DNA from 2 places in the Streptomyces sp. NPDC016845 genome. Region 2 is predicted to be linked to the other one. Evidence: predicted binding sites of a transcription regulator. Region 2 holds the regulator's gene; the other holds the start of a gene.
What was found. The regulator HrcA, encoded in region 2, represses chaperone genes, less so after heat shock. The targets are predictions, from matches to a motif close to TTNGCACTCNGNNNNNCNGAGTGCNAA.
Positions count from the first base shown of each region.

Region 1 (9,487 bases), on a different contig from region 2:
CGAGGAAGAGCCCGCTGACCCGTACGGCCGTCGCGAACGCGGTGAGGAGCGCCGCGAAGGCCCACTTCTCGCGCCGCGCCGCGAGCCACGCGGGCAGGGCGAACGCGAGGAACAGCGACTCGGTGTACCCGGCGGCCAGGAAGACGGCGCAGGGCGACATCAGCAGGAGCAGCACGGCCCGCCCGCCGAGCACGGGACCGGCTGTGCGGGCGAGGGCGAGCACGGCGACGCCGCCCGACACGAGGGAGATGAGCAGCCCGGCCGCGTTCCAGTCGGGTACGACCACGTGCACGGCGCGCAGCACGAGCGGGAAGCCGGGGAAGAACGCCTCGGAGTTGTCCTTGGTGTGGAAGTAGCCGAACTCGGCTATGGACCGGTAGTGCGTCCAGTCCCACTGCTGGAACGCCGAGAGCAGCGGCCGCGCCTCCTTGGCGTCGGGGGACGCGGGGAAGAGCCGGGTCACGCAGTACGCGGTGAGGAGCAGCCCGAACCGGGTGAGCAGGTAGATCCGCAGCACCGTCCGGTCGAGCGGGTTCAGCCGCGGGCGTCTCGACCGGCGCTGCGGTACAGCGGGCGGGGTGGATATGGACGGCGCTTCCAGAAGGGCCGCGGGCATACGGGAGCTCCGTTCGGGTGGTGCGGGTGTGGGGGGATGCCTCAGCGTCGGCTGGGCGGCGTGGTGTCCGGCGGAGACGTCCGCTGCGGGTCGGAGGTGGGGGGCGACGAGGTCCGCTGGGAGGTCGGCGGCGCGGAGGAGCCGGACGAGGCCGACGAGGAGGAGGTCTCGTTCGAGGACGAGGTCTCGGTCGATGCAGCGGTCGCGTTCTCGGTCGAGGTCGGTGACGCGTCCGGTGGCGTCGTCGCCGTGGCCGGTGGCGTCGACGGCGGGCCCGAGGACGGCGCGGGCCGCGGCACCCCCGTCCGCGCGGGCCGCACCGTACCGGGCCCGTCCGCGAGGAGATTGGCGACGCCGCCGCCCGCCCCGGCGCACAGCACCGCGGCCGCGGCCGCCGCCACGGCGAGGCGGCGCCGCCGCAGCCGGTCGCCGCGGGCCCGGATCACCGCGCCCGGCGGGGGCACGGACCCGCGCCGGCCGGACGCGGCCAGTTCCTTGAGCGCCTCGGCGAGGCCGGGCTCGTCGCGGTGGTCAGTCACGGTGTGCCTCCTGCGCGCGCGGGTCCTGCATACGGGCGGCCAGGGCGGTACGGCCCCGGGACAGATGGGTCTTCACGGTGCCGGTCGCAAGACCGGTCTCGCCCGCTATCTGCTCGACGGAGAGATCGCAGATGTAGTGCAGGGCGACGACCCTGCGCTGTTGCGCGGAAAGCTCCTTGAGCGCTTCGACGAGAGCCACGGTGCCGGGGTCCGGCGCGCCCATGTGCGGCGCGCCGCCGTACCGCTGCCAGGCCAGTTCGCTGCGGCGCAGCTTCTTGGAGCGCCGTATCGCGAGCCGCCAGGCCACGGTCCGGATCCACGCCTCGGGCGCGGCCTCCCGGTCGAGGCGCCCGCGCCGGCTCCACGCCTTCACGAACGCCTCCTGCACGACGTCCTGCGCCTCCTGGGCGTCGCCGAGCATGACGTACAGCTGCCCGGTGAGCCGCCCGACCGCATGGGCGTAGAACTCCTCGAACTCCTCTGCGGTCAACGCCGTGCTCCCTGTGGTTCCCGACCGTGCTGACGTGCTGACGTGCGGTCGTGCTGTCGTGCTCTATAGACCTGGCGGCCGGACGCCGGTTGACACGTGCAAGAAGAAATTCAGGAATTCCACCCGGGGATCGACGGCAGGACGCGCTCGGCGACGTCGAAGAGCACCGTGTCGTCCGGCACCCCGCCGTCCTCGCGCCAGAGCGTCAGCTCGTAGGAGCCGCCCTTGTCCCTGGCGTCCTGCGCCACGGAGAGGACGCGGGCGGGCACGCCCGGAGCGCTGCTCGACTCACCGCCGTCGAGCCGGAAGCTGAAGCTGATGGTGCGGTCCGAGTAAAGGACCGCGCGGTGGCTGTGGAACGTCCGGTTCTTCTGCGGATCGTCGAAGAGGCCCGCGGTGAGCGCGACCGGACGGCCGTCGTAGGTCGCCTCGAGGTTCACGGTGTACGTGTCGAACTCGATCCGCGCCGAGGGCGTGGGGATGTCACGGCCACCGGCCGACCCGATCGAACTGTCGCCACCCGTCGCCGCCTTCGGGATCTCGGTGGGTGTGCCGAGCAGGGTGGCGAGGTCCTTCCGGTTGAGGGCCGCGCACAGCTCGGCCCCGGAGACCCGCCCCGCCGCCTTGTTCTTCTTCCCGTACTCGTCCTCGTTCGAGCACGTGGCGGGCTTCGGCGCGGCGCTGCTCCGCCCGCCCGGCTTCGCCATCACCCAGAACCCGAGGGCGAGCGCGGACACCAGGGCCACGGCCGCGATCGCCTGTCCCGCGGCCCCCGCGACGGTGCCGGATCTGTCGCTGCCGTCTTCCATACGTGCCCCCCGGTCATGCCGCGCCTTGTCATATGCCCGGGGACCTTAACCCGACAACGCCCGAGGGCGGCACCCCCTCCTGAAGAGGAAGTGCCGCCCTCGGAACGAACAGACGAGCTGAACCGGAACGAACCGGATCAGAAGTCCATGTCACCGCCCGGCATGCCGCCCGGAGCGCCGCCGGCGGCGGCCTTCTCCGGCTTGTCGGCGATGACGGCCTCGGTGGTGAGGAACAGCGCGGCGATGGAGGCGGCGTTCTGCAGAGCAGAGCGGGTCACCTTCGCCGGGTCGAGGATGCCCTCGGCGATCATGTCGACGTACTCACCCGTGGCGGCGTTCAGACCGTGGCCGACGGCCAGGTTGCGCACCTTCTCCACGACGACGCCACCCTCGAGACCACCGTTGACGGCGATCTGCTTGAGCGGGGCCTCCAGGGCGAGCTTCACGGCGTTGGCGCCGGTCGCCTCGTCACCCTCGAGCTCCAGCTTCTCGAAGACCGCGGAGGCCTGGAGCAGGGCCACGCCACCACCGGCGACGATGCCCTCCTCGACGGCCGCCTTCGCGTTGCGAACGGCGTCCTCGATGCGGTGCTTGCGCTCCTTGAGCTCGACCTCGGTGGCGGCACCGGCCTTGATGACGGCCACGCCGCCGGCCAGCTTCGCCAGACGCTCCTGGAGCTTCTCGCGGTCGTAGTCCGAGTCGCTGTTCTCGATCTCGGCACGGATCTGGTTGACGCGACCCTGGACCTGGTCGGTGTCACCGGCGCCGTCGACGATCGTCGTCTCGTCCTTGGTGATGACGACCTTGCGGGCGCGGCCGAGCAGGTCGAGACCGGCGTTCTCCAGCTTGAGGCCGACCTCCTCGGAGATGACGGTGCCACCGGTGAGGATGGCGATGTCGCCGAGCATGGCCTTGCGGCGGTCACCGAAGCCCGGGGCCTTGACGGCGACGGACTTGAAGGTGCCACGGATCTTGTTGACGACCAGGGTCGACAGGGCCTCGCCCTCGACGTCCTCGGCGATGATCAGCAGCGGCTTGCCCGACTGCATGACCTTCTCCAGGAGCGGCAGCAGGTCCTTCACGTTGCCGATCTTGGAGTTGACGATGAGGATGTACGGGTCGTCGAGCGACGCCTCCATCCGCTCCATGTCGGTGGCGAAGTACGCCGAGATGTAGCCCTTGTCGAAGCGCATACCCTCGGTGAGCTCCAGCTCCAGACCGAAGGTCTGGGACTCCTCGACGGTGATGACGCCTTCCTTGCCGACCTTGTCCATGGCCTCGGCGATGAGCTCGCCGATCTGGGTGTCGGCGGCGGAGATGGAGGCCGTGGAAGCGATCTGCTCCTTGGTCTCGACATCCTTGGCCTGCTCGAGCAGGGCGGCGGAGACGGCCTCGACGGCCTTCTCGATGCCACGCTTGAGGGCCATCGGGTTGGCACCGGCGGCCACGTTGCGCAGACCCTCGCGCACGAGGGCCTGGGCCAGGACGGTCGCGGTCGTCGTGCCGTCACCGGCGACGTCGTCCGTCTTCTTCGCGACCTCCTTGACCAGCTCGGCGCCGATCTTCTCGTACGGGTCCTCGAGCTCGATCTCCTTGGCGATGGACACACCATCGTTGGTGATCGTGGGGGCGCCCCACTTCTTCTCGAGGACGACGTTGCGACCCTTGGGGCCCAGGGTCACCTTGACGGCGTCGGCGAGCTGGTTCATGCCGCGCTCGAGGCCGCGCCGTGCCTCCTCGTCGAACGCGATGATCTTGGCCATGTGAAGTGGTCCTCCCGGACGGGGTGGAAAAGCAAGCAAACGGACCGTGCTGGTGCCCGCGACGGACGGACCTCGAGCCCTGTGGTTCCTTGCCCCACCGGCCCTCGGACCTCACCGACCCGATCCAAGTTCTGTCACTCTCACTGGGAGAGTGCTAAGCCCAATGATTAGCACTCGACCCATGCGAGTGCAAGCGGCTACCACACATCCGGCGGGGGCGCGCGCAGCGCGGAGCGCGGTGCGAGCGCCCCGAGCACGACGAAGGGCCCGCGCCCCCTCGGGGAACGCGGACCCTTCGTCTCGTACGAAGCCTGTCAGTCGCGACGCGCTTCAGCCGGCGGCGGCCAGACGGACCATGTCCGCCTGCGGCCCCTTCTGGCCCTGCGAGATCTCGAATTCAACTCGCTGACCCTCTTCGAGGGTGCGGTAGCCGTCCATCTGAATCGCGCTGTAGTGGACGAATACATCCGCACCACCGTCGACCGCGATGAAGCCGTACCCCTTCTCCGCGTTGAACCACTTGACGGTGCCCTGAGCCATGCCTAACTCCCCTATTACTGGCCCTTGCACAGACCCGCACTTCGCGGATCCGGGTCAGACCTCACCCTCCCCAATGGGTGGGGGTGTGCGCCGGAACGCGTCGACCGCGGCTGAATGTATCTGCCCAACTGCCGTCTGCAACAGGTCAATCGGACGAGAAATCTGGGCACCCTCGAACGGGGAAACCGGGCCAACTCACCGGATCCCAGGGCAAGTCGGGCCGGGTAAATGCCATAAAAGGCCCGAAGGGGCTGGACACTTTGGCTGCTTCTTGTCGCGTCGCGAGCGGAAACTCATATGCGCCCGTCATGCACCACACGGGGAAACGAAGCAACTTCCCCAACTGTACCGCGCTCAACCAAGCAGAATTGCCCCCTCCGTTTCTCTCGCGGAGGGGGCAATCGGGGTAACTCAGCGTGCAGCGGGGGAAGATCAGCCGCCGGCGACGGCGGGAATGATCGATACTCCGGCGCCGTCCGGCGTAGCGGTCTCCAGACCCTGCTCGAAGCGGACGTCGTCGTCATTGACGTAGACATTGACGAAGCGGCGCAGCTTGCCCTGGTCGTCGAGGACGCGGGCGGCGATCCCGGTGTGGTTCTTCTCCAGATCGGCGATGACCTCACCGAGCGTGCCGCCTTCGGCGGCGACTTCGGCCTGCCCGCCGGTGTAGGTGCGGAGAATGGTCGGAATCCGGACGTTGACGCTCATGCGGTCACCTCAGCTGTCAGCCCCTCCGGCGTTCGCGTTCGAGGAGCGGGGGTCCGGGGGCAGAGCCCCCGGTTTCGGGAAGGGGCGGGGCGGGGCGGGGGAACCTACTGGGCGAGCCCAGCGGCCCGGAACGCGTCGAGAGACGGCCGGATGGTCGCCGTGGCCTGCGAGGACTCGGCGACGGCGTCCAGCGTCTTCAGACCGTCACCCGTGTTGAGCACGACCGTGGTGAGCGCCGGGTCGATGAGCCCCGCCTCGATCAGCTTCTTCGTGACGCCGACCGTCACACCGCCCGCCGTCTCCGCGAAGATCCCCTCCGTCTGCGCGAGCAGCTTGATCGCCTCGACGACCTGCTCGTCGTCGACGTCCTCCACGGCGCCACCGGTGCGGCGCGCGATGTCGAGCACGTAAGGACCGTCGGCCGGGTTGCCGATGGCGAGGGACTTGGCGATGGTGTTCGGCTTCTGCGGCCGGACGACGTCGTGGCCGCCCTTGTACGCGACCGACACCGGCGAGCACCCCTCGGCCTGGGCGCCGAACAGCTTGTACGGCTTGTCCTCGACGAGCCCGAGCTTGATCAGCTCCTGCAGCCCCTTGTCGATCTTCGTGAACTGCGAGCCGGACGCGATCGGGATGACCAGCTGGTCCGGCAGCCGCCAGCCCAGCTGCTCGCAGATCTCGTAGGCCAGAGTCTTGGAGCCTTCGCCGTAGTACGGGCGCAGGTTCACGTTGACGAAGCCCCAGCCCTCGCCCAGCGGGTCACCGATCAGCTCGGAGCAGAAGCGGTTCACGTCGTCGTAGTTGCCCTCGATGGCGACGAGGTCACCGCCGTAGACACCGGCCATGACGACCTTGCCCTGCTCCAGGTCGTGCGGGATGAACACGCAGGAGCGGAAGCCGGCGCGGGCGGCGGCGGCGCCGACGGCGCCGGCCAGGTTGCCTGTGGAGGAGCAGGACAGGGTGGTGAAGCCGAAGGCGCGCGCGGCCTCGATGGCCTGGGCGACGACGCGGTCCTTGAAGGAGTGCGTGGGGTTGCCGGAGTCGTCCTTGACGAACAACTTGCCCTGCTCGACGCCGAGTTCACGGGCGAGGTTGTCGGCCTTGACGAGCTTGGTCCAGCCGGGGTTCAGGTTCGGCTTCTCGGCGACGTCGGCCGGGACGGGCAGCAGCGGGGCGTAGCGCCACACGTTGGCCGGGCCCGCCTCGATCTTCTTGCGGAGCGCCTCGGGGTCGCCGACGGGAAGGTCGTACGCGACTTCCAGAGGCCCGAAACACTCGACGCACGCGAAGATCGGGCCGAGGTCGAAGGTGGTGCCGCACTCGCGGCAGGAGAGCCCGGAAGCGGGGCCGAGATCGACGGCCTTGGCGGTGGTGTCCGCGGCGGCGGCGGTGGCGTCCGTGGTGGCGACAGTCTGTACAGCCATGAGAGGCGAGGCCCTTTCTCCTCATCTTCCTCGCGGCGCATCTCGCCGCGAGACGGATTTGGCACCTTCCCTAGCCGGGAGCCTCGCGAGCGCACTGCGGTGTGCGTACGAGACCGGCTGGAGGGTTGCCGGGGCTTCAACGGGCCGTATCCCTCTGCCCCTCTGGATGAGCGGTATTCGGTTGTGTGTGGCAGTTATGCGGGCGGCGACCCCGGCATGCGATGGTCACCGGCCTTGTTCAAGACTGTAACCGAAGGCCCGGACCCTTGAGATAGTCGTCCGCACCGCGAGATGGATCACATCCCCGGACCGACCCGCCCCGTACACGTCCATGAAGGAGCCCCAGACCGTGCTGGAAGAAGTCGAACGCTGGCTTGAGCGGCGCTCCTGGTCGGTGGCCGACCGCCCGCCGCACCAGCTGGTCGCGGCGAAGCGCGCGTCCGGCCTGACGGTGAGCGTCGTGCTGCCCGCGCTCGACGAGGAGGCGACGGTCGGCGAGATCGTCACGGTCATCCGGCGCGAGCTGATGACGGAGGCGGTGCCGCTCGTCGACGAGCTGGTGGTCCTGGACTCCGGCTCCACGGACCGCACCGCCGAGGTCGCGGCGGCGGCCGGGGCGCGCGTCGTGCACCGGGACACGATCCTGCCGCGCATCCCGGCCAAGCCCGGCAAGGGCGAGGTGCTGTGGCGCTCGCTGTACGTCACGAGCGGCGACATCGTCTGCTACGTCGACGCCGACCTGAAGGACTTCTCGGCCGACTTCGTCTCCGGGATCGTCGGACCGCTCCTGACCGACCCGGGCGTCAGCTTCGTCAAGGCGATGTACGACCGCCCGCTGGGCGGGGCGGCGGGCCAGGGCGGCCGGGTCACGGAGCTGATGGCGCGCCCGATCCTGAACCTGCACTGGCCGCGCCTGGCCGGATTCGTGCAGCCCCTGGGCGGCGAGTACGCGGCGCGCAGGTCGCTCCTCGAACGCCTCCCGTTCCCCGTCGGCTACGGGGTCGAGCTCGGGCTGCTCGTCGACGCGCTGCACACCGTGGGCCTGGACGCGCTCGCCCAGGTCGACGTGGGCGTCCGCATCCACCGCCACCAGGACGGCCTGGCGCTCGGCCGGATGGCGGCGGCGATCTACCGCACGGCCCAGCTGCGACTCGCGCGCGGCCATCTGGTGCGGCCCGAGCTCACGCAGTTCGAGCGGGGCGAGGGCGGTTTCGTCCCACGGACGTACGCGGTGGACACGGTGGAGCGGCCGCCGATGGCCGAGATCGGTGAGTATGCGGAGCGTCGCGTCGCATAGCCGTGGGTTAATCATGCTTTCTGTCTACATTGCCCCTTTATGTGGCACAGACTTTCTTTGCGGGGCACGGCGGCGCTCGCCGCGACGGTGACCGCGGCGGCGACGCTGATCACCGTCGCCGCCCCCGCCTCCGCCGTCGTGGAACCCTTCGCCGAGCGCTACGCGGTGGTGGAGAAGGCGCCGCGGGCACCGGTGCCCGCGGCATCACCGGCGTCACCCCCGGCGCCCACCGCGTCCGGACGCCGACAGGGCTCACGCCTGTGGCTCTACGGCGGGCTCGGTATCTCGCTGTGCGGGCTCGGCGCGCTCGCCCTCGCGGCGGCACGCAGCCGTCGGCGCGTTTGAACCCTCCCCGACCGGGCTAGCGTGCCCATATGGCTTCCACGCAAGGTGCTGCTGAGGTTCTCGTCGCGTCCAACCGCGGCCCCGTCTCGTACGTCCTGACGGACGGTGCCGACGGGGCCGGCATCGAGGCGAAACGCGGCGGTGGCGGACTGGTCTCCGCGCTCAGCGTCGTCAAGGACAAACTGTGGGTCTGCTCGGCCCTCACCGACGGCGACCGGGAAGCCGTACGGCGGGGCGTGTCGGAGCCCGGCGTGCGCATGCTGGACATCGACGCGGAGATCCACGCGGACGCGTACAACGGCGTCGCCAACTCCGTGCTGTGGTTCGTGCACCACATGCTGTACCAGACGCCTCTCGAGCCGGCGTTCGGCCCGGAGTTCCGGCGCCAGTGGGCCTCCTACGAGGCGTACAACCGGGCCTTCGCCGAAGCGCTCGCCGAGGAGGCCGCGCCCGGCGCGACCGTCGTCGTGCAGGACTACCACCTCACGCTCGTCCCCGGCATGCTCCGCGAACTCCGCGACGACCTGCGCATCGGGCACTTCTCGCACACGCCCTGGGCGCCCGTCGACTACTTCCGGATGCTGCCGGACGACATCGCCGAGCGCATCCTGCAGGGCATGCTCGGCGCGGACCGGCTCGGCTTCCTGACCCGGCGCTGGGCGGACGCGTTCACCGACTGCGCTACGCGCATCCTCGGTGGTACGTCCGGAACGCGGATCGGGGTGCACGGGCTCGGCGCCGACGCGGACTTCCTCCGGGAGCGGGCGGGCCGTCCCGACGTGGACGAGCGGCTGGCCGCGCTGCGGGAACAGGTGGGCGCGGACCGCAAGGTGATCGTCCGGGTGGACCGCACGGAGCTGTCGAAGAACATCGTGCGGGGCCTGCAGGCGTACGAGCTTCTGCTGGAGACCCGGCCGGAGCTGCGCGAGAAGGTCGTCCACGTCGCCTTCGCGTAC
Region 1 is NZ_JBIRPI010000021.1:136,740-146,226, forward strand. Features, by position in the region: gene ACH4RC_RS33915 (mannosyltransferase family protein) at 1-616, opposite strand, end outside; gene ACH4RC_RS33920 (hypothetical protein) at 658-1,155, opposite strand; gene ACH4RC_RS33925 (SigE family RNA polymerase sigma factor) at 1,148-1,645, opposite strand; gene ACH4RC_RS33930 (DUF6215 domain-containing protein) at 1,756-2,454, opposite strand; gene groL (chaperonin GroEL) at 2,592-4,217, opposite strand; gene ACH4RC_RS33940 (cold-shock protein) at 4,548-4,757, opposite strand; gene ACH4RC_RS33945 (MoaD/ThiS family protein) at 5,190-5,465, opposite strand; gene thrC (threonine synthase) at 5,570-6,889, opposite strand; SAM riboswitch class I at 6,908-7,062, opposite strand; gene ACH4RC_RS33955 (glucosyl-3-phosphoglycerate synthase) at 7,239-8,186, shown strand; gene ACH4RC_RS33960 (hypothetical protein) at 8,226-8,531, shown strand; gene ACH4RC_RS33965 (trehalose-6-phosphate synthase) at 8,561-9,487, shown strand, end outside.
Region 1: the regulator HrcA is predicted to act here: its motif matches at 4,349-4,375, upstream of groL (chaperonin GroEL).

Region 2 (9,487 bases):
CCGGCTCGCCCGCGTCTGGCACGCCCAGGAGAACCGCACCGACGAACTGCGCGGACGCCTGGAGAAGGAGCCCCCGCGGCTGCCCGCCGCCGCCCGCACCGCCGCCGTCCCCGTGCCCTGGCCGTTCGAGTCGTGCGGCGGGACCGGCTCCGACGACTCGGGCTCCGCCCTCGCCTACCGGCTCATGGTCGGCGGCCGCAGCCTCGGCCTCCTCGTCATCGGCCGCGCCAACCTGCTCCGCTTCCCCGACGAGGTCACCGGGCTCGTCGAGGACTTCGCCCGCCGCGTCGCCCTCGCCGTCAGCGCCGCCCGCCGCTTCACCCGGCAGGCCACCATCAGCCGCATCCTCCAGCGCGGCCTGCTGCCGACCGCCATCGCCGAGATCCCCGGCGTCCAGAGCGCCCTCGTCTACGAGCCCAAGGAGGCGGGCGGCCCCGGCGGCGACTTCTACGACGTCTTCCCCGCCGGTGACGGCCGCTGGTGCTTCGTGCTCGGCGACATCCAGGGCAAGGGCCCCGAAGCGGCCGTCGTCATCGGCCTCGTCCGGCCCTGGCTGCGGCTCCTCGCCCGCGAGGGCTACCCCGTCGCCCAGGTCCTGGACCGGCTCAACCGGCTGCTGCTCGACGACGCGACCGAGGCCGCCGACGCCGCCGCCCGCGCCCTAGCCGCCGCGGGCGGCCAGGGCATTCCGCCGGAAGGTTCCAGCTCCCGCTTCCTCTCCCTCCTCTACGGCGAACTCACCCCGTCCGACGACGGCCGCGCCGTCACCTGCACCCTCGCCTCCGCCGGACACCCGCTGCCCCTGCTGATGCGGCCCGGCGGCGAGGTCTGCACCGCCGCCGTCCCCCAAGTGCTGCTCGGCGTCGTCGACGACCCCGACTACACCAGCGAGACGTTCGACCTGCTCACCGGCGACACCCTGCTCTGCGTCACCGACGGCGTCACCGAGCGCCGCTCGGGACACCGCCAGTTCGACGACGACGACGGGCTCGCCCAGGCCCTCTCCGGCTGCGCCGGGCTCACCGCCCAGCTGCTCGCCGAACACATCCGGCGCCTGGTGCACGCGTACGCGGACGCGCCGCCGGACGACGGCCTCGCGCTGCTTGTCCTTCAGGCGATGTGAGCGTGGCGTCCGGCTTGCGGCGGGCTGCTGGACAATGGGGGTATGCCTTCCGCTCTTCCCGATGGTGAGCCCGTGCCCGACGACGGGGCGCTGCCCGCCTCCGCCCTCGCCGGCGCCGCCGATCGGCCCCTCGGCTTCTACCTGCACGTCCCGTACTGCGCCACCCGCTGCGGCTACTGCGACTTCAACACCTACACCGCGACCGAGCTGCGTGGCACCGGCGGCGTGCTCGCCTCCCGCGACAACTACGCCGAGACCCTGATCGAGGAGGTCCGGCTCGCCCGGAAGGTGCTCGGCGACGACCCGCGCCCCGTGCGGACCGTCTTCGTCGGCGGCGGCACGCCCACGCTGCTGCCCGCCGCCGACCTCGTACGGATGCTGGGCGCGATCCGTGACGAGTTCGGGCTCGCCGACGACGCGGAGGTGACGACGGAGGCGAACCCGGAGTCCGTCGACCCCGCCTACCTCGCCGCACTGCGCGCCGGGGGCTTCAACCGGGTCTCCTTCGGCATGCAGAGCGCCCGGCAGCACGTGTTGAAGATCCTCGACCGTACGCATACGCCCGGGCGGCCCGAGGCGTGCGTCGTGGAGGCGCGGGCGGCCGGGTTCGAGCACGTCAACCTCGACCTCATCTACGGCACCCCGGGCGAGAGCGACGACGACTGGCGGGCCACCCTCGACGCCGCGCTCGGCGCCGGGCCCGACCACATCTCCGCGTACGCGCTCATCGTCGAGGAGGGCACGCAGCTCGCCCGGCGCATCCGGCGCGGCGAGGTGCCCATGACCGACGACGACGTGCATGCGGACCGGTATCTCATGGCCGACGAGGCGATGGGCTCCGCCGGGTTCGAGTGGTACGAGGTGTCGAACTGGGCCACGTCGGAGGCGGGGCGGTGTCTGCACAACGAGCTGTACTGGCGCGGGGCCGACTGGTGGGGGGCCGGGCCCGGGGCGCACTCGCACGTGGGCGGGGTGCGGTGGTGGAACGTGAAGCATCCCGGGGCGTACGCGGGTGCGCTGGCCGCGGGGCGGTCGCCCGGGGCGGGGCGGGAGGTTCTGGGGGATGAGGACCGGCGGGTCGAGCGGATCCTGCTCGAGCTCCGGCTTCGGGACGGGTGCCCTGTGTCGTTGCTGAAGCCTGCCGGGCTGGGTGCCGCGCGCAAGGCTGTGCGGGACGGGTTGCTGGAGGCCGGGCCGTTCGACGCGGGACGGGCCGTTCTGACGTTGCGGGGGCGGTTGCTGGCCGACGGGGTCGTGCGGGATCTGGTCGACTGACCCGCCCTCGCCGGGCTGCCGCTGACGCCCTCTTCAGCGCTTGCCCGGCGCTGGGGTGCCGCCTTGCCCACCCGTGCCGCCCCGGGCGGCGGACTGCCCAGGACGGCGCGGGGCGGGCGGCGGAGGCGGTGGCCGAGCGGGCCCGGACGGGCCGGCGGTCAGGCCGTCACGAAGTCGATCAGTTCCTCGACGCGGCCCAGTAGCGCCGGCTCCAGGTCCCTGTACGTGTGGACCCGCGACAAGATGTGCTGCCACGCCTCGCCCGTGTTGGCCACGCGCCAGCTCAGCGCTCGGCAGACGCCCGTCTTCCAGTCCTGGCCGTGGGGGACGCGGGGCCAGGCGTCGATGCCTACGGAGGAGGGCTTCACGGCCTCCCAGATGTCGATGTAGGGGTGGCCGACGACCAGGGCGTGAGGGCTGGTGACCGACTGGGCGATGCGGTGTTCCTTCGTGCCGGGGACCAGGTGGTCGACCAGGACGCCGAGGCGCGCGTCGGGGCCCGGGGCGAACTCCGCCACGATCGCGGGGAGGTCGTCGACGCCCTCCAGGAACTCGACGGCGACGCCCTCGATGCGCAGGTCGTCGCCCCAGACGCGTTCGATCAGCTCGGCGTCGTGCTTGCCCTCGACGTAGATGCGGCCCGCGCGGGCCACGCGCGCGCGGGCGCCCGGGACGGCGACCGAGCCGGAGGCCGTGCGGGTGGGCCGGGCCGGGCCGCCGGCGGAGGGGCGGACCAGGGTGACGACCTTGCCCTCCAGGAGGAAGCCGCGCGGCTCCATCGGGAACGCGCGGTGCTTGCCGAAGCGGTCCTCCAGGGTCACCGTCGGGCCCTGCGCCGTCTTCTCGACGCGGACGACCGCGCCGCAGAAGCCCGTGGCGACCTCCTCCACGACCAGGTCCGGTTCGGCCGGGACCTCGGGGACGGACGTCTTCCGCTTCCATGGAGGCGTGAAGTCAGGGCTGTACTGGCGCATTCGGCCGACGATAAGCAAAACCCGTCCGTACGGGCTACGACACGCCGAATCGCGCCGCCAATGTGGCGCGCTGCTCGCGGACAAACTCCGCATTCACCACTGATCCGTGCCCGGGGACGTAGCGCGCGTCCTCGCCGCCGAGGGCGAGGAGCCGGTCCAGCGCCTCCGGCCACAGGCGCGGGGCCGCGTCGGTGCCCGCCTGGGGTTCGCCGGACTCCTCGACCAGGTCGCCGCAGAAGACGATCTCGGGGCCGTCGCCCGTTCCGGCGGGGACGAGGACCGCGAGATCGTGAGCCGTGTGGCCGGGGCCGACGTTCGCGAGCAGGACCTGGACGCCGCCCCCCAGGTCGAGCGTGCGTTCGCCGCAGATGCGGTGGGCCGGGGTGACGAGGAGGTCGGCCGCCTCGGCCGCCGCGTCGGGGTCGACCCCATGACGTACGGCAGCGGCGCGCAGGACGTCGGCGCCGTCCCGCGTGAAGACGGTGTCGATGCCCACGGCCCCGTACACCTCGACGCCCGCGAAGGCGGCCGTGCCGAGCACATGGTCGAAGTGGGGGTGCGTGAGTGCGATGTGCGCCACCCGCGCGCGGGTGCCGAGCAGGCGGCGGGTGTCCGCGCGCAGGCGGGCCCCTTCGCGCAGGGTGGATCCGGCGTCGATGAGCAGGGCCGCGTCGTCACCCACGACCAGGCCGGTCGTGCAGTCCCAGCCCGGCAGCCGGACGCGGCCCACGCGCGGCGCGAGCTCTTCCCAGCCCGCGGACCGCCAGTCGATGCCCGCCGTGTTCTCCTCGTTGTCGCCGCTCGCCGTGCTTTTCATGAGGTCGACGCTAGCGGCCTTGCCCGGTCCGTACCCACCGGCCGTACACTGAGCCGGGGACGACTGGCACTCGCGCGCAGTGAGTGCCAAAACGGAAAGATCGCAACGATCACCACGACGACCTCGTGTTGATCTCGGAGACGGTTGCTGGAGGTGTGCGCCCGATGCTCAGTGAACGCAGGCTCGAAGTGCTGCGCGCCATCGTCCAGGACTACGTCGGCACCGAGGAGCCCGTCGGCTCCAAGGCGCTGACCGAGCGGCACAGCCTGGGCGTCTCACCGGCGACGGTGCGCAACGACATGGCCGCTCTGGAGGACGAGGGGTTCATCGCCCAGCCGCACACCAGCGCCGGGCGCATCCCCACCGACAAGGGGTACCGCCTCTTCGTCGACAAGCTCACCGCGGTGAAACCGATGACGGCGCCGGAGCGGCGCGCCATCCAGAACTTCCTGGAGGGCGCCGTCGACCTCGACGACGTCGTCGGCCGGACCGTGCGGCTGCTCGCGCAGCTGACGCGGCAGGTCGCGGTCGTCCAGTACCCGTCCCTGACCCGGTCCACCGTGCGCCATGTCGAGCTGCTCGCGCTCGCGCCCGCCCGTCTGATGCTCGTACTGATCACGGACACCGGGCGCGTGGAGCAGCGGATGATCGACTGCCCGGCGCCGTTCGGCGAATCGTCCCTGGCGGATCTGCGTGCGCGGCTGAACAGCCGTGTCGCGGGCCGCAGGTTCGCCGATGTGCCGCAGTTGGTGCAGGACCTGCCCGAAGCCTTCGAGGCGGAGGACCGCTCCACGGTCACGACGGTGCTCTCCACTCTCCTGGAGACGCTCGTCGAGGAGACCGAGGAGCGGCTGATGATCGGCGGCACCGCCAACCTCACCCGCTTCGGGCATGACTTTCCCCTCACCATCCGGCCGGTTCTGGAAGCCCTTGAGGAGCAGGTCGTGCTCCTCAAGTTGCTTGGTGAGGTGGGCGATTCGGGCATGGCGGTACGCATCGGCCACGAGAACGCCCACGAGGGACTCAACTCCACGTCCGTCGTGTCGGTCGGCTACGGTTCGGGCGGCGAGGCAGTAGCCAAGCTCGGCGTGGTCGGACCGACCCGCATGGATTACCCGGGAACGATGGGAGCAGTACGCGCAGTGGCACGTTACGTCGGACAGATCCTGGCGGAGTCGTAAGTGGCCACGGACTACTACGCCGTACTCGGCGTGCGCCGAGACGCTTCCCAGGACGAGATCAAGAAGGCCTTCCGAAGGCTCGCCCGTGAGCTTCACCCGGACGTGAATCCGGACCCGAAGACACAGGAGCGGTTCAAGGAGATCAACGCCGCCTACGAGGTGTTGTCGGACCCGCAGAAGAAGCAGGTCTACGACCTCGGCGGCGACCCGCTGTCCCAGTCGGGCGGCGGCGGTGCCGGTGGCTTCGGCGCCGGCGGGTTCGGGAACTTCTCGGACATCATGGACGCGTTCTTCGGGACCGCGTCGCAGCGCGGGCCCCGCTCGCGCACGCGCCGGGGACAGGACGCCATGATCCGGCTCGAGGTCGAGCTGGACGAGGCCGCCTTCGGCACCACCAAGGACATACAGGTCGACACGGCTGTCGTCTGTACGACGTGCAGCGGTGAGGGCGCCGCGCCCGGGACCTCCGCGCAGACCTGTGACATGTGTCGCGGTCGCGGTGAGGTCTCGCAGGTCACCCGCTCCTTCCTCGGCCAGGTCATGACCTCCAGGCCGTGCCCGCAGTGCCAGGGCTTCGGCACCGTCGTGCCGACGCCGTGCCCGGAGTGCGCCGGTGACGGGCGGATCCGTTCGCGCCGCACGCTGACGGTGAAGATCCCGGCGGGTGTGGACAACGGGACGCGGATCCAGCTCGCGGGCGAGGGTGAGGTCGGCCCCGGCGGCGGCCCCGCCGGTGACCTGTACGTCGAGATCCACGAGCTGCCGCACCCGGTCTTCCAGCGCCGCGGCGACGACCTGCACTGCACGGTGACCATCCCCATGACGGCGGCGGCCCTCGGCACCAAGGTGCCGCTGGAGACGCTCGACGGCATGGAGGACGTCGACATCCGGCCCGGCACCCAGTCCGGCCAGTCGGTCCCGCTGCACGGGCGCGGCATCACGCACCTGCGGGGCGGCGGTCGCGGCGACCTCATCGTGCACGTCGAGGTGATGACGCCGCAGAAGCTGGAGCCCGAGCAGGAGCGCCTGCTCCGTGAGCTGGCCAAGCTGCGCGGCGAGGAACGCCCCACGGGCCAGTTCCAGCCGGGTCAGCAGGGTTTGTTCTCGCGGTTGAAGGATGCTTTCAACGGGCGGTGAGTGGTGCCGGCGGTGCGGCCGGGGGTCCGGGGGTTGTCCCCCGGATCGGCACAGTCAGCCGGGCCAGCAGGGTTTGTTCTCGCGGTTGAAGGATGCTTTCAACGGGCGGTGACGCCCGGGCGTGTGCGGCACGCGTGCCGCACACGTACCTCATGTGCCGCCCCGGCCGGGGCGGCACATGACCGGCATTGGCGCCGATTCGGTCGTCCGACGCGTACGTGGCACCATGCCGTCATGTCCTCCGCTCTGACCGATCTCTGCCCCTGTCCGATCGTGCAGGCCCCCATGGCGGGCGGCGGGTCCTCGCCCGCGCTCGCGGCGGCCGTGTCCGAGGCGGGCGGGCTCGGGTTCCTCGCCGCCGGATACAAGACGGCGGACGGGATGTACCAGGAGATCAAGCAGGTGCGAGGGCTGACGGGGCGGCCGTTCGGCGTCAATCTGTTCATGCCGCAGCCCGACCTCGCGGACCCGGCGGCGGTCGACGTCTACCGCCACCAGCTCGCCGGCGAGGCCGGCTGGTACCAGACGCGGATCGGCGACCCCGACAGCGGACGCGACGACGGCTACGACGCCAAGCTCGCCGTCCTCCTCGACGAGCCGGTGCCGCTGGTCACCTTCACGTTCGGCTGCCCGACGCGCGAGGTCGTGGAGGCGCTGCGCAAGGCCGGCACCCGTACCGCCGTCACCGTGACGACCGTCGACGAGGCGCTCGCCGCGCAGCGGTCGGGCGCCGACGCCGTGTGCGTCCAGGGCATCGAGGCCGGCGGCCACCAGGGCACCCACCGCGACAACCCCGAGGCCGACGGCAGCGGCATCGGCCTTCTCGCGCTGATCGCGCAGGTACGGGAGGCGGTCCAGCTTCCCATCATCGCGGCGGGCGGCATCATGCGCGGCGCCCAGATCGCCGCCGTGCTCGCGGCCGGGGCCGACCTCGCCCAGCTCGGCACCGCGTTCCTCGTGACCCCCGAGTCGGGCGCGCCCGCACTCCACAAACAGGCCATGACCGATCCGCTGTTCACCCGCACCGAGCTGACCCGGGCGTTCTCCGGGCGGCCCGCGCGCGGACTCGTCAACCGTTTCATGCGTGAGCACGGGCCGTACGCGCCCGCCGCGTACCCGGAGGTCCACCACATGACGTCACCGCTGCGCAAGGCAGCCGCCAAGGCGGGTGACCCGCAGGCCATGGCGTTGTGGGCGGGCCAGGGGCACCGGCTCGCCCGGGAGCTGCCCGCCGGGCAGCTCGTCGAGGTCCTCGCCGCCGAACTCGGTGCCGCCGAGGCCACGCTCGGACAGCGGGGCGGACAGCGCGGCGGACAGCCGGGTGGTGGCGCGTGACCGCCCCGGTGTTCGTGGTCGACGGCGCTGTGCCGGGCGACCGCACGTACGTACTCGACGGCGCGGAGGGGCGGCACGCCGTCTCCGTGAAGCGGCTGCGGGCCGGGGAAGCGCTGGTCCTCACGGACGGGCGCGGGGAGTGGAGCGAGGGCGTCGTCGCCGCGGCCGAGGGCAAGGACCGCCTCGTCGTGGAGGCCGGGCCGGTCAGGTCCGAGCCCGTCGAGCGGCCCCGGATCACCGTGGTGCAGGCGCTGCCCAAGGGCGACCGCGGGGAGCTGGCCGTGGAGACGATGACCGAGACGGGCGTCGACGCGATCGTGCCGTGGGCGGCGTCGCGCTGCATCACGCAGTGGCGGGGCGAGCGCGGGGCCAAGGCCCTCGGTAAATGGCGGGCCACCGCGCGCGAGGCCGGGAAGCAGTCGCGCCGGGTCCGCTTCCCCGAGGTGGCGGAGGCGGCGTCCACCAAGGAGGTCGCGGCGCTGCTCGCGGACGCGGATCTGGCCGTCGTCCTGCACGAGGACCGGGATACGCCGAGCACCGCCCTCGCCGCCGCCGAGCTGCCGGCGGACGGCGAGATCGTGCTGGTCGTGGGGCCCGAGGGCGGGGTGTCGCCGGAGGAGCTGGCCGTGTTCGCGCAGGCGGGAGCAGACCCGTACCGGCTCGGCCGCAGTGTGCTGCGGACGTCGACGGCGGGGACGGCGGCCGTCGCGCTGCTGCTCGGCCGCACCGGACGCTGGAGCTGACAGGCGCCCGGAGCCTGGCCCGGACAGTGGCTGCAACGGCTCTATCCGTGCGGGGGAGCCGGTGTCATTCTGCCGTCCATGGGGGATCTGAGGCGAATCAGTTGGGATGTGCGACGGTTGCGCGCCCCGCATGTGCGACGGTTGCGCGCCCAGCATGTGCGACGGCCACGGGCTCGGTCACGGGCCCCGCGCGTGCTCGCCGCGGGCGGCGCTGTGGCCGTGGTGGTCGCCGGTGCCGTCGCGTGCCAGCCGGTCGAGGGGGAACTGGACACGGTCACCGTCGCCGCGACCACCGATTCCCAGGCCACCCAGGAGCTGAACCGTACGCACGGCAAAGTCGCCTGGATCAGCTGCACGGCGGCGTGGATCGGCCGCGCCCCGTCCGGCGGTTCGACGCCGGACGAGGTGAAGGTCGACTGCCGGGGCCGGACCCGGGACGGCAAGGACATCAGGATCGAGGGGTGGATCTACGGGGTCGTGCCCGGCAAGTGCGTGCGCGGCACGACGATCGCGCGGGTCGACAACAAGGTGTGGTTCCGGCTCCAAGTCCTGGGAAACTGCGCGGCGTTGAGCACCTCCCAGCCCACGTACACGTACACGAAGCCGTCGAACAAGCCGCAGCCGCAGCAGCCGGCGCCGCGCTCCACGCAGCCGGGCGGCACGCGCACCGTCATCGAGACGGTGACGCAGACGGTCAGGGTCCCCGACCCCAACTGCTCGTGCTTTGAAGGGAAATGACCGGCAAAGAGCGATGACGGGCAAATAGAGTGGGCCGGGTGACGAGCCCTGCCTATCTCCGGTTCCCGCACCCGCACGGTGAGACGGTCGTCTTCACCGCCGAGAACGACGTGTGGGCCGCGCCCCTCGACGGCGGCCGCGCCTGGCGCGTCAGCGCCGACGAC
Region 2 is NZ_JBIRPI010000002.1:25,080-34,566, forward strand. Features, by position in the region: gene ACH4RC_RS06005 (SpoIIE family protein phosphatase) at 1-1,123, shown strand, start outside; gene hemW (radical SAM family heme chaperone HemW) at 1,166-2,398, shown strand; gene ACH4RC_RS06015 (DUF3097 domain-containing protein) at 2,557-3,372, opposite strand; gene ACH4RC_RS06020 (MBL fold metallo-hydrolase) at 3,407-4,189, opposite strand; gene hrcA (heat-inducible transcriptional repressor HrcA) at 4,354-5,370, shown strand; gene dnaJ (molecular chaperone DnaJ) at 5,371-6,507, shown strand; gene ACH4RC_RS06035 (nitronate monooxygenase) at 6,742-7,842, shown strand; gene ACH4RC_RS06040 (16S rRNA (uracil(1498)-N(3))-methyltransferase) at 7,839-8,585, shown strand; gene ACH4RC_RS06045 (hypothetical protein) at 8,778-9,323, shown strand; gene ACH4RC_RS06050 (S41 family peptidase) at 9,362-9,487, shown strand, end outside.